2 regions of the Pseudomonas sp. LBUM1656 genome follow, and region 1 is predicted to be linked to the other one. Evidence: predicted binding sites of a transcription regulator. Region 1 holds the regulator's gene; the other holds the start of a gene.
The links. The regulator FliA, encoded in region 1, starts transcription of late flagellar genes. The targets are predictions, from matches to a motif close to CTAAAGTTTNNNNNNNNNNNGCCGNTAA.
Positions count from the first base shown of each region.

Region 1 (5,978 bases):
CCCGCGGGCGTTCGACTCGATGCGTTTCGAGCTCAACAGTCTGCGCGAACTGATGGAAGTGCAACTCGGCTCCCTGGCCTGGAATCAGCTGCAAGGCAGCCGTCCGGCCCAGGCCAATCTCTGGCGTCGCCTGCAACGCATCGGCCTGTCTGGCCCGTTGTCCCGCGACTTGCTGGCGATGATCACCGACATTGACGAACCCCGTCAGGCCTGGCGCATGTTGCTGGCGCACCTGGCGCGGATGATTGCCACACCGGAAGTCGAGCCACTGGAAGAGGGCGGCGTGATTGCCATGGTCGGCCCTGCCGGCATGGGCAAGACCACCACCCTGGCAAAGCTTGCGGCCCGCTATGTGCTCAAATACGGCGCGCAAAACATCGCGCTGGTGAGCATGGACAGCTACCGTATCGGTGCGCAGGAACAATTGAAGACCTTGGGCCGGATTCTCAACGTGTCGGTAACCCACGTCGATCCGGGCCAATCGCTGGTCCAGGCGCTGGATCCATTGTTGCGCAAACGCGTGGTGCTGATTGATACCGCGGGCCTTCAGGCCAGCGATCCGGCCCTGCGCATGCAGCTCGAAAGCCTGGCTGGACGTGGCATCAAGTCAAAAAATTATCTGGTTCTGGCAACCACCAGCCAGAAACAGGTTCTAACGGCCGCTTATCACAGTTACAAGCGCTGCGGGCTCGCTGGCTGCATCCTGACTAAACTGGATGAAACGGCAAGTCTGGGTGAGGTGTTGAGCCTGGCCATCAGTCATGAATTGCCGGTGGCGTACCTGACCGATGGCCCGCGTATTCCGGATGATCTGCATCTGCCGCGTCGTCATCAGTTGGTCAGTCGCGCCGTAAGCGTGCAAATGCAAGAAGAACCCAGCGAAGAAGCCATGGCTGACATGTTCGCTGATATTTACCACAGCCCGACCAAGCAGGTTGGCTGAGGTACTAATGAACCGTTTTTGTACCTACATCGATGGTCTGCCATGCATTGTTCAGTTGATGAACGCGCAGCCAGTAATGTGGCCTCCGTCTATGCAAGACAAGGTAAAGAAATAACATGGGCAGCATGCATCCCGTACAGGTGATCGCGGTGACCGGCGGCAAAGGTGGCGTCGGGAAGACTAACGTGTCAGTGAACTTGTCCCTGGCTCTAGCTGAGCTCGGCCGGCGCGTCATGCTGCTGGACGCCGATCTGGGGCTGGCGAACGTCGACGTCCTGCTGGGGCTGACACCCAAACGTACCCTGGCCGACGTGATCGAAGGCCGCTGTGAGCTGCGCGACGTTCTGTTGCAAGGCCCTGGCGGTATTCGCATCGTCCCGGCCGCGTCCGGCACGCAGAGCATGGTTCATCTGAGCCCGGCCCAACACGCCGGCCTGATTCAGGCCTTCAGCGATATCGGCGACAACCTCGACGTCTTGGTGATCGACACCGCTGCGGGTATTGGTGACTCGGTAGTCAGTTTTGTTCGCGCCGCGCAAGAAGTCTTGCTGGTGGTCTGCGACGAGCCGACTTCGATCACTGATGCCTACGCGCTGATCAAACTGCTGAACCGCGATTACGGCATGAACCGCTTCCGCGTCCTGGCCAACATGGCCCAGAGCCCGCAGGAAGGTCGCAACCTGTTCGCCAAGTTGACCAAGGTCACGGACCGCTTCCTCGACGTCGCCCTACAATACGTCGGCGCGGTGCCTTACGACGAAAGCGTGCGCAAGGCCGTGCAGAAGCAGCGTGCCGTCTACGAAGCCTTCCCGCGTTCCAAGTGCGCCCTGGCGTTCAAGGCGATCGCGCAGAAGGTCGACACCTGGCCGTTGCCTGCCAACCCGCGTGGGCACCTGGAGTTTTTCGTCGAGCGCCTCGTGCAACAGACCGCAGGACCCGTCCTATGACAGCCAGTGGCTACAACCTCTACAAGAAGTCGGCACGTGACGCGCAGTACGAGCTGATCGAGCGTTACGCGCCACTGGTCAAACGCATTGCTTACCACTTGCTGGCCCGTCTGCCGGCCAGTGTCCAGGTTGAAGACCTGATCCAGGCCGGGATGATCGGCCTGCTTGAAGTGTCGACCAAATACGACGCCAGCAAAGGCGCGAGTTTCGAGACGTACGCGGGCATTCGAATCCGCGGCGCGATGCTCGATGAAGTACGCAAGGGGGACTGGGCGCCACGTTCGGTCCACCGCAATACCCGCATGGTCAGCGACGCAATTCGCTCGATTGAAGCTAAAACCGGTCGTGACGCTAAAGATCATGAGGTTGCGGCCGAACTCCAATTGAGTCTCGACGATTATTACGGGATTTTGAACGACACCCTGGGCAGCCGGTTATTCAGTTTCGACGATCTGTTGCAGGACGGCGAACACGAAGGGCTGCATGAGGATGGCGCGAGTGCACATCTGGAGCCGTCACGCGATCTGGAAGATGAACGCTTCCAGGCAGCGCTGGCGGACGCGATTGCCAATTTGCCGGAGCGTGAGCGACTGGTGTTGGCGCTGTACTACGACGAAGAGCTGAACCTCAAGGAAATCGGTGAGGTCCTGGGGGTCAGCGAATCGCGGGTCAGCCAGTTACATAGCCAGTGCGCGGCCCGTTTGCGGGGGCGTTTGGGGGAGTGGCGAGCGCGCTGAAGGCAGTGTGGGGACACTGCGAACGAGGCCGGTGGAGTGTTGAACTGCACCGGTCGCGATCTGTTGTGCTCCAGACAGTCATCGAGTGCATTGCCGGATTGATTGAAATGGCGCGTCCAGGTGCTGGGCGCGTTTAAGACTGCTTGGAGGTCGAATTGGACAAGAACATGAAAATCCTCATCGTTGATGACTTCTCAACGATGCGGCGGATCATAAAAAACCTGTTGCGTGACCTTGGGTTCACCAACACGGTCGAGGCCGACGATGGCACTACCGCCATTCCGGTTCTCAACAGCGGGAGCATCGACTTTCTGGTAACGGACTGGAACATGCCTGGCATGACCGGTATCGATCTGCTGCGTCACGTGCGCGCCGATGAAAAGCTCAAGCACCTGCCGGTGCTGATGGTGACTGCAGAAGCCAAGCGCGAGCAGATTATCGAAGCGGCCCAGGCCGGTGTTAACGGCTATGTGGTCAAACCCTTCACGGCCCAGGCGTTGAAAGAAAAAATCGAGAAGATTTTCGAACGCATCGGTTGATCCACTGCGCCACGGGGGAGCTATGGAGCATAAAGAATCTTCACTGGGCGATTTTGAATCGACCCTGAAAAAACACGCGGTCGAACTGGTCGAAAGCCTTGAAAAAGGCAGGTTCGGCGACGCGGTGCAACTGATCCATGAGCTCAATCAGACCCGTGACCGCGGCCTGTATCAGGAAGTGGGCAAGCTCACTCGCGAGCTGCATAGCGCGATCGTCAATTTCCAGATTGACCCGAACATGCCGCAAGCCGAGGAAGTGTCACAGATCACGGACGCCACCGAGCGCCTGGGGTATGTGGTCAAGCTGACCGAGGCCGCCGCCAACCGCACCATGGACCTGGTGGAGAACGCCACGCCGCTGGTCAACAGCCTGAGCGAAGAAGCCCAGGCGTTGAGCACGGATTGGGGGCGGTTCATGCGTCGCGAAGTCGGGGCTGAAGAGTTCCGCGAGCTGGCCCGGCGGGTCGACGGTTTCCTGACACGCAGCAGCGAAGACAATCGCACGGTGTCGAGCAACCTCAACGACATTCTGCTGGCCCAGGATTACCAGGACCTCACCGGTCAGGTGATCAAGCGCGTGACCCAGTTGGTCACCGAAGTTGAAAGCAACCTGCTCAAGCTCGTGCTCATGGCCAGTCAGGTAGACCGCTTTGCGGGTATCGAACATGACCGTGATGCGATGCTCGCTGAAAAAGATCCGCAAAAACATCTCTCTCAGGGTGAAGGTCCGCAGATTCATGCCGATAAAAGAGAAGACGTTGTGTCCGGTCAGGACGATGTGGACGATTTGCTATCCAGCCTAGGGTTTTAGAATTTTAGGTTTTTTAGGTTTTTAGACCTGTAGGAGCACCCCCTTAATGAGCTTCGGCGCCGATGAAGAGATCCTTCAGGATTTCCTGGTTGAGGCCGGCGAGATTCTAGAGCAACTGTCCGAACAGCTGGTCGAGCTGGAAAGCCGACCGGATGATGCGGATTTGCTCAATGCAATTTTTCGCGGTTTTCACACTGTAAAAGGGGGCGCCGGCTTCCTCCAGCTCAACGAGCTGGTGGAGTGCTGTCACATCGCCGAGAACGTGTTCGACATCCTGCGCAAGGGTGAACGTCGCGTCGACTCGGAACTGATGGACGTGGTTCTCGAAGCGCTGGACGCGGTGAACAGCATGTTCACCGAAGTGCGCGAACGCAGCCCGATCACGGCTGCCACGCCTGAATTGCTCGCGGCACTGGCCCGTCTGGCCGAGCCGCAAACGACGGATGAAACCGCACCGGTTGCCGAAGTGGTCGAAGCACCGGCCGCTGAAGAATCGGGCGACATCACCGATAACGAATTCGAACAACTGCTGGACTCGCTGAACGCCGTCAAGGCTCAAGCCGAGGCGCCGGCCGTTGCTCCAGTGGCTGGCGCCGATTCCGCGGCCAGCGACGAAATCACCGATGCCGAGTTCGAGTCGTTGCTCGATCAATTGCACGGTAAAGGCCAGTTCGCCGTCGACGCGGTGGCAGCGCCTGCTGCACCGGCTGCCCCGAAAGCGGCAGGCGACAGCTCCGACATCACCGACGACGAATTTGAAGCACTGCTCGATCAGTTGCACGGCAAGGGCAACTTTGCCGTGGATGCGCTGGAGTCGGCCATTGCCGCCGTCCCGGCGCCGGCTGCGCCAACCGCTAAAGCGGCCGGCGGTGATCTGATCTCCGATCACGAGTTCGAATCGCTGCTCGACGAATTGCATGGCAAAGGCAAGTTCACCGAAGTCGGCACAGGCACTGCGGTGGCTGCTCCAGTCGCCAAGGCGGCTGCACCGAAACCGGTTGCCAAAGCGCCCGAACCAAAAGCCGAAGCGCCGAAGCCAGCGGCTGCCGCTGCACCGGCTCCGGCCCGCGCACCGTCCGCTCCACCACCGGAAAAACCGGCCAGTGAAGCCGAGACCACCGTGCGGGTTGATACCGCGCGTCTCGACGAGATCATGAATATGGTCGGCGAACTGGTACTGGTGCGTAACCGCTTGGTCCGTCTGGGCCTCAACAGCGGCGACGAAGCCATGTCCAAGGCCGTGTCGAACCTCGACGTGGTCACGGCCGACCTGCAGACCGCGGTCATGAAGACCCGGATGCAACCGATCAAGAAAGTCTTCGGGCGCTTCCCGCGTCTGGTTCGCGACCTGGCTCGCCAGCTCAAGAAAGAGATCAACCTGGAGCTGGTCGGCGAAGAAACCGACCTCGACAAGAACCTCGTCGAGGCCCTGGCCGACCCGCTGGTCCACTTGGTGCGCAACTCGGTCGACCACGGTATTGAAGAGCCGGCCGAGCGCGAAGCGATGGGCAAGCCGCGCAGCGGCAAGGTGATCCTGTCTGCTGAACAGGAAGGCGACCACATCCTGCTGTCCATCTCCGATGACGGCAAGGGCATGGACGCTGACGTTCTGCGCGGCATCGCCGTGAAGAAAGGCTTGATGGACAAGGATGCCGCGGATCGCCTCAGCGAGTCCGATTGCTTCAACCTGATCTTCGCCCCGGGTTTCTCGACCAAGACCGAAATTTCCGATGTCTCCGGACGCGGCGTGGGCATGGACGTGGTGAAAACCAAAATTGCCCAACTCAACGGCACCATCAATATCTATTCGACCAAGGGCAAGGGCTCGAAGATCGTCATCAAGGTCCCGTTGACCCTGGCGATCATGCCGACGCTGATGGTCATGCTCGGCAACCAGGCGTTCGCGTTCCCGCTGGTGAACGTCAACGAGATCTTCCACCTCGACCTGTCGCGCACCAACGTGGTGGACGGCCAGGAAGTGGTGATCGTGCGGGACAAGGC
Region 1 is NZ_CP166800.1:1,787,392-1,793,369, forward strand. It holds gene flhF (flagellar biosynthesis GTPase FlhF) at 1-943, shown strand, start outside; gene fleN (flagellar synthesis regulator FleN) at 1,060-1,890, shown strand; gene fliA (RNA polymerase sigma factor FliA) at 1,887-2,627, shown strand; gene ACA072_RS07930 (chemotaxis response regulator CheY) at 2,795-3,166, shown strand; gene ACA072_RS07935 (protein phosphatase CheZ) at 3,189-3,977, shown strand; gene ACA072_RS07940 (chemotaxis protein CheA) at 4,024-5,978, shown strand, end outside.

Region 2 (5,978 bases), 1.2 Mb from region 1:
AGGGCGACCAGACGCAGGTGGGTTCGCATGGGGAATCTCGTCTCGGGTTGCGGCCAAAAAGATGCATTTTGACCATTTTTCGCTGCGAAGAGATATCAGGTTGTTTCGAAGTAATACCGCGCAACCAAGTTGCACCGCATTCCTTGTAGCAGCTGGCGAAGCCTGCGTCCGGCTGCGCAGCAGTCGTAAATCCGGAATGTGCGGTCTGTCTGTTGCACCGCGGGTTCAGATTTTACGACTGCTGCGCAGCCGGACGCAGGCTTCGCCAGCTGCTACAGGTTTAGCGATGGGCGCATATTAACGCACCTTGAACCGCCCCATGATCGAGCTGACGCGCGCATTGGCTTGCAAAAGTTGCTGGGTATTAAGCTCGCTGGCCTGGCCGCTTTTCACCAGCTCATCCACCATGTGGCGGATCTGCACCATGCTGCGGTTGATCTCTTCGGTCACCGCGCTTTGCTGCTCGGCGGCGGTGGCGATCTGCGTGCTCAGGCTGTTGATGTGGCTGACCGAGCCGGCCATCTCATCCAGACCCGTGTTGACCCGCGCCGTGGCATCGGCGGCAGACTGGCAGCTGGCCTGGGTGTTTTCCATGGCGCTCACCGACGAACTCACGCCTTGGGTCAGGCGCTTGAGCATTTCATTGATTTGCGACGTGCTGGCCTGGGTGCGGGCGGCGAGGGCGCGGACTTCATCGGCGACCACCGCGAAACCGCGACCTTGCTCACCGGCCCGGGCCGCTTCGATCGCAGCGTTGAGTGCCAACAAGTTAGTCTGCCCGGCAATCGCGCCAATCACCCCGAGAATCTCGGTGATGCGTTGTGCATCCTCCTGCATGCTTTCGACTTTATGAGTAGCGCTTGCCACCTCGTCGATCAAGGCAATCACGCTGCTCGACGCTTCGCCGACGACGACCCGGGAACGGTCTGCGTTTTCATTGGCGCGCTGGGTGAAGGCCGCCGTTTCAGCGGCGTTTTGCGCGACGCTTTCAGCGGTCGAACTCATCTCGGTGATCGCCGTGACCGTCTGATCGGTTTCAGACGCATGACGCACCAGAATCTGGCTGGTGTGGGCCGAGGTGCGTTGCAGATTGTCGAGGCTGGACGCCATGGCGCCGGTGGCCTGGGTGACTTCGCCGATCATGTTCTGCAAGTAAATGATGAAGGCGTTGACCGAGTGCCCGATAGCGCCCAGTTCGTCTTCGGCGCGGATGGTGATGCGCTTGGTCAAATCGGCATCGCCAGCGGACAGGGCGTCTATGTTGGCCTTGAGGATTTTCATGCGCTGGATCAGTTGGCGAATCGCGTAGATCTGCAGCAGCACCAGCAGGATCACCATCGGGATTTGCAGCAGGCTCAAGGTGCTGAGAACGTCGTCACGCTGGGCGGTGATCAGCTTGGTCGGCAGGGCCGTGGCGAGGAACCACGGCGTGCCTTCGATCGGGCGCATGAAGAAGGTGCTGGCTTCACCGTTGTTGTCGAACTCGCCCCGTTGCGACTGATCACGGTTTTGCAGGCCGGCCTTCACTTGGTTGGCGAATGGCGAGTTGCTGGTCAGTTCACTGATGTTCTTCAGCACGATCGGCCCGCTGATCCGCGAGCTGTTGCTGATGATCTTGCCGTCGGCCTCGACGATCAGCATTTCTGCGCCAAGGTCTTTTTCCTTGCGCGCGATCAGGTCATTGAAAAAGCCCAGGGTCACGTCGATGGTCGAGACGCCATACGCGGCACCATTTTTCTGAATGGCCATGGCGCAGTTGGTCCGGGGCTCGGCGCTGGCGTCATCTTTATAGGCGGCGGCCCAGGCGCATTGGCCGCGCGGGGTTTGCATGCCGCCCTTGTACCAGGTCTGGTCGTAATAGTTGGGGGCTGCGTCGCTGTTCCAGAACGTATTGACCGCCAGCTTGCCCGAGGCGTCGCGGTGCCAGAAGGTGCTGAACTTGTTGCGCCCGGCTTCGCGCTGGCCGGGCAACGGCCAGATCCCGCCGCCGAACACTTTCAATTCGCCGTACTGATCGACCAGGCCAGGCAACACCGTGTCGATGGCGCCGCTGTCGAGCAATGGAATGGTCTGGGTGATGCTGCGCTGTTGCGCCTGAACCTTGTTCAGTTCGCCCTGGATATGCTCGGCCACTTCGGCGATGCGGTTGAGGGCCACCTGCTCTTCGGTGTGGCGGAGTTTGGGGGCGACCAACTGGCTGATGCCGACCACTGTCAGAACGAACAACAGCAGGATGAACAGGACCAGAAACAGCGTGTAGCGAGCCTGGATGGTGCGGAATGCGGGCATGGGACCGGTCCTTGTGCAGCGTTTTTTTTATAGTGGTTTTCGATCGAAAGATCGGCGCTTCGTAGTGCTATCGGCCTGCTGGAGACGAGCTTTAGGTACGAACGTACAAGATTTGGGCAGGGTGACGGACGGTCGGGGCTTGGCAGTGTCATTGTGGATACAAACGAGGCTGATCAGTTGCCAGTCCAATGGCGGGAAGTTTGTATAGGCCAATGAATCCAGGCACTTGGTTCTTTGTATCGTAAATGTACGAAAATTGTAAAAACCGGAAATACTTGTTGGTATGGCAAGTTGCCACGCTGATACTTGGCCGCTCTAAATCGGGTCAACAAGGAGTTTTTTATGGTCACGCAGTCGGGAGTTCAGTCATGACTATCGGCTATGCCGGGGCTTGGACGTCCAAGGCAGGTTTATTGGTTCAGGATACGGGCGGCGGCAAGCCTATCAAGCAAAGCGCCCGGATCAAGCAGATGCTGGCATTGGTGGGGACCAATCCCAACGCGCTGAGCACGGCGAAAATGGATGCAATGAAAATCCATCGAAACGTAAAAGGTTTCGACCCGGAAAATGTCAGCGCCAAACAACTGGGCAACCTCAGTGCCTTCCTTAGAGGTAAAGGCCTGATTTCCGATACTACGTGGATGACGTTGATGAATGCCGGTGACAAGTTTGACCGGTTTGGGGTTCAGAATGACCCGGATGCAAAATTCAATGCGCTGGAGTATTTCGCCACGCAACTGGATACCATCCAGAACAACAGTATCAGGGGCGACAAGTACGCCACTGGCTTGATCCCTGAATACAAGACGGCGATCTACGTATTGCAGAACTTGCAGACTTACGGCAAGGGCAATGGGACGACGGTGCCTCCTACCGATGGTGGCGTCAGCTCCAAAGCCTGACGCTCGGTAGTGCCGGCCCACTCAGACCGAGTAGGCCGGGCTCGTTTACCGCTCAAGCAACTTCATGGGGTGCGCCGGCCAGGAAGCCCCGACACAATGGGCGGTTTTGCCAAAGCGGCGGACGGCGTGCAGTTGCCTGGCGCTTCGGTGACCAGTCAACGGGCTGGTGCAGACGCCGTACTGCCACGTTGCCCGTCAATTGAAGGAAGGGCGTCTGTGCGAAGTAATCAAATCGACGCTGCCCCCTGATGCCGTTGACGGCCCTCTATCCCCACACCGCCAGATGTCCTGGCGGGTAAGGGGGGTTGTCGACTGGCTGGTAGAGCTTTGCGCGCAGCCGGGCATGACTTTCACCGAAAAGACTCAAGCGGCTGAGCGAGCGTTGCCCAGTAATTCGGTGTGGCGCTGCAAGTCGTCGTGCAACTGTTGCATGTAGGGGCAATGCAGGTTGAGGGATCGAGGTTGCGCTCCTCGGTGAAACAGGGCGAACCATCCATGACTGCCAGGTGCGGGCATCAACCCGGTAAAGGTGAAACCCAGCAGCGTCAAACTTCGCAGGTCTTCGGTGAAGTGCTGCGACAACGCAACTCGGGTCGAGACCATCCAATGACCGGGCAATTGCCGGATCTGGTCGAGCAGGCGTTTGCTCAAGCGCTGAACGACCATGTCGAAGCGGTGATGATGTTGCTTGATCTGCAAGGGCATCGAAGGTGGTGATGGCGCTTGCGGATGAGTCCCGAACAGCGAACACAGGTGCTGCATAAACCCCCGATAGCGCTCAGGCCAGGGAATGTCGGGGAGCGGGCGCGTGTGGCCTTCAACCACGTAACAACCCATCACAATGGTTTCCGGGTGCGGCTCGCCGAAAGGCGAAGGGACGTAGTCGGGAAGCACGCCCGTGCTGTAGAAGCCGATGTTTGCAGCCATGCGTTGAGTGTACGGGTGGTGGGTCACTTGTTTGATCACGACACTCTTGAAGCCCAGTGGTGCGGCCTGCATCAGTAACTCCCGGCCCAGACGGGTCGCGATACTTTGCCCCTGCGCGGCGGGATGCACCACGCTAAGCGCCAGTTCCGCAGTGTGCGGGAACACTTCCTGGCACAACGCGGCATGCCCGAGAACCCGTACGTCGTCCACCGCCAGCATCGATTTCCAGCGGCCGTCGGCAATGTGTTGGCTGATCATGTTCGGCAGGTAAACATCCGGTTGAACGTAATGATCGCCATAGACCTCACGAAACAGCTCACTCACGTCGCGGGCGTCGGAAGGGCGAAAGCGTCGAAAAATCAGGTTAGGCATCATGCAGTCTCCGGTGATGGCGCGTCATAGGTGCGCAAATCCAGGACTCGCATCTGTTTGCCCGAGCGAGGGTGAAGCTCCAGTTCGGTGGCGGGGCAGGAGAGTACCCGCAGCTCCAGCAACCTTTCGCGATTCAGTTGCTCGAGCGCGGGGTAGTGGGTCACAAGCGCTGCATACAGCGCCTGGCACATCGGAGCGGTGGTCAGCGTTCGAGCACCGGGCACCCATTTCACACTGACGATGTCCTTGTAGCCGTCATGTTCGATGCGCAATTGCCACTGATCGGTATCGGCAACGCGCTGGACGATTTGCTGTATTTCGTCGATCAACAACGACAGTGAACTCACCCGAACCCGCTGACTATGAGCGCTACGTCCCTTGAGGGCGAATTTACGCATCGGCGTTGTTTCAGGCTCACGCCAGCAGGCGCGGTCGCCCACCGGATAACGCAGCAGCGGCATCAGTCGGCGTGTCAGGTTGGTCACCACTAACACTCCGGTGCGGTCGCATTCTTCGATGACTTCACCCGTGAGCTCATCGACGATTTCCAGCAAGGTCTGCGGTTCAAACACCCGATGCTCGCCCAGGGCGCAGTCGCGGCTTGTCGCCCCGATGAGGCCCGCATCGACGCTGGCGTAGCCGATTGAGGCGATGCGTACGTTGGGAAACACCTGGGTAAGGATTGCCAGTTGCGGGCCGAACAGGCTTTCGCCGCCGTACAGCAATGTTTCAACCCCACACAGTACCCGCTGATGCTGGGTCAGGTATGCCGCAAAGCGCAGTAACTGCGCCGGCACGCCGACCAGTACGTTGATCCGGTGCTGATCCAGCGCATCCGCCAGGACATCCATGCTGACTTCTCCGGTGAACGGAAATTCACAGATGGACCGTTTGACGTGCGCCAGCGAGTCGTGGATGAACAGAAAGCTGGCATAGAGATCGCCACTGAAGAACAGATTGGCGACGCGGTCGCCGTCTTTCAGTTGGCAGGAAATACTGTCGCCGAACGTGCTGACCAGCGTTTGCCATTCATCCGTGGAATACACCGATAGTTTGCCGTGGCTGGTTGAACCCCCGGTTTTGAACACCAGCCCGTCACTGATCTGTCCGGAAAGCACGGGCCATTCAGTTAGATCGTCGCTATTTGCCCAATAGTCGGCAACATTGGTTAATGGAAGGTCTTTTAACGTGTTTCCGTCCAACGGCAAGTGTTGCAGGTGTTTACGGTAGAAGTTTGAGTGTTGCCTTATATAAGGCACGAGCTGTTCAAGCGAATAAGTTATGTTCACTGGGTTCTCTTTTTTATCAGGCGTTTCTACGGTTTTGAAACTATTGATATATTTATTTTCTGTTGTCGATGACTAACGGTACTTTTCCGCTGTGTTTGTTTCGAGTGAATTCGGCTTCGGTGCATTCGTGAACTTCCACCGTTAACAGTGCGGCGCTCACGGCATTGGCCAGTGCTTGATGGTTCAACAAGTTTGCATA
Region 2 is NZ_CP166800.1:2,959,715-2,965,692, forward strand. It holds gene ACA072_RS13555 (DUF411 domain-containing protein) at 1-29, opposite strand, end outside; gene ACA072_RS13560 (methyl-accepting chemotaxis protein) at 298-2,289, opposite strand; gene ACA072_RS13565 (hypothetical protein) at 2,658-3,191, shown strand; partial or broken gene ACA072_RS13570 (LysR family transcriptional regulator) at 3,352-3,566, shown strand; gene ACA072_RS13575 (GNAT family N-acetyltransferase) at 3,555-4,490, opposite strand; gene ACA072_RS13580 (phenylacetate--CoA ligase family protein) at 4,490-5,779, opposite strand; gene ACA072_RS13585 (aldehyde dehydrogenase family protein) at 5,832-5,978, opposite strand, start outside.
Region 2: ACA072_RS13560 (methyl-accepting chemotaxis protein) is a predicted target of FliA. The motif match lies at 2,357-2,384, and genes of this name have one in related genera.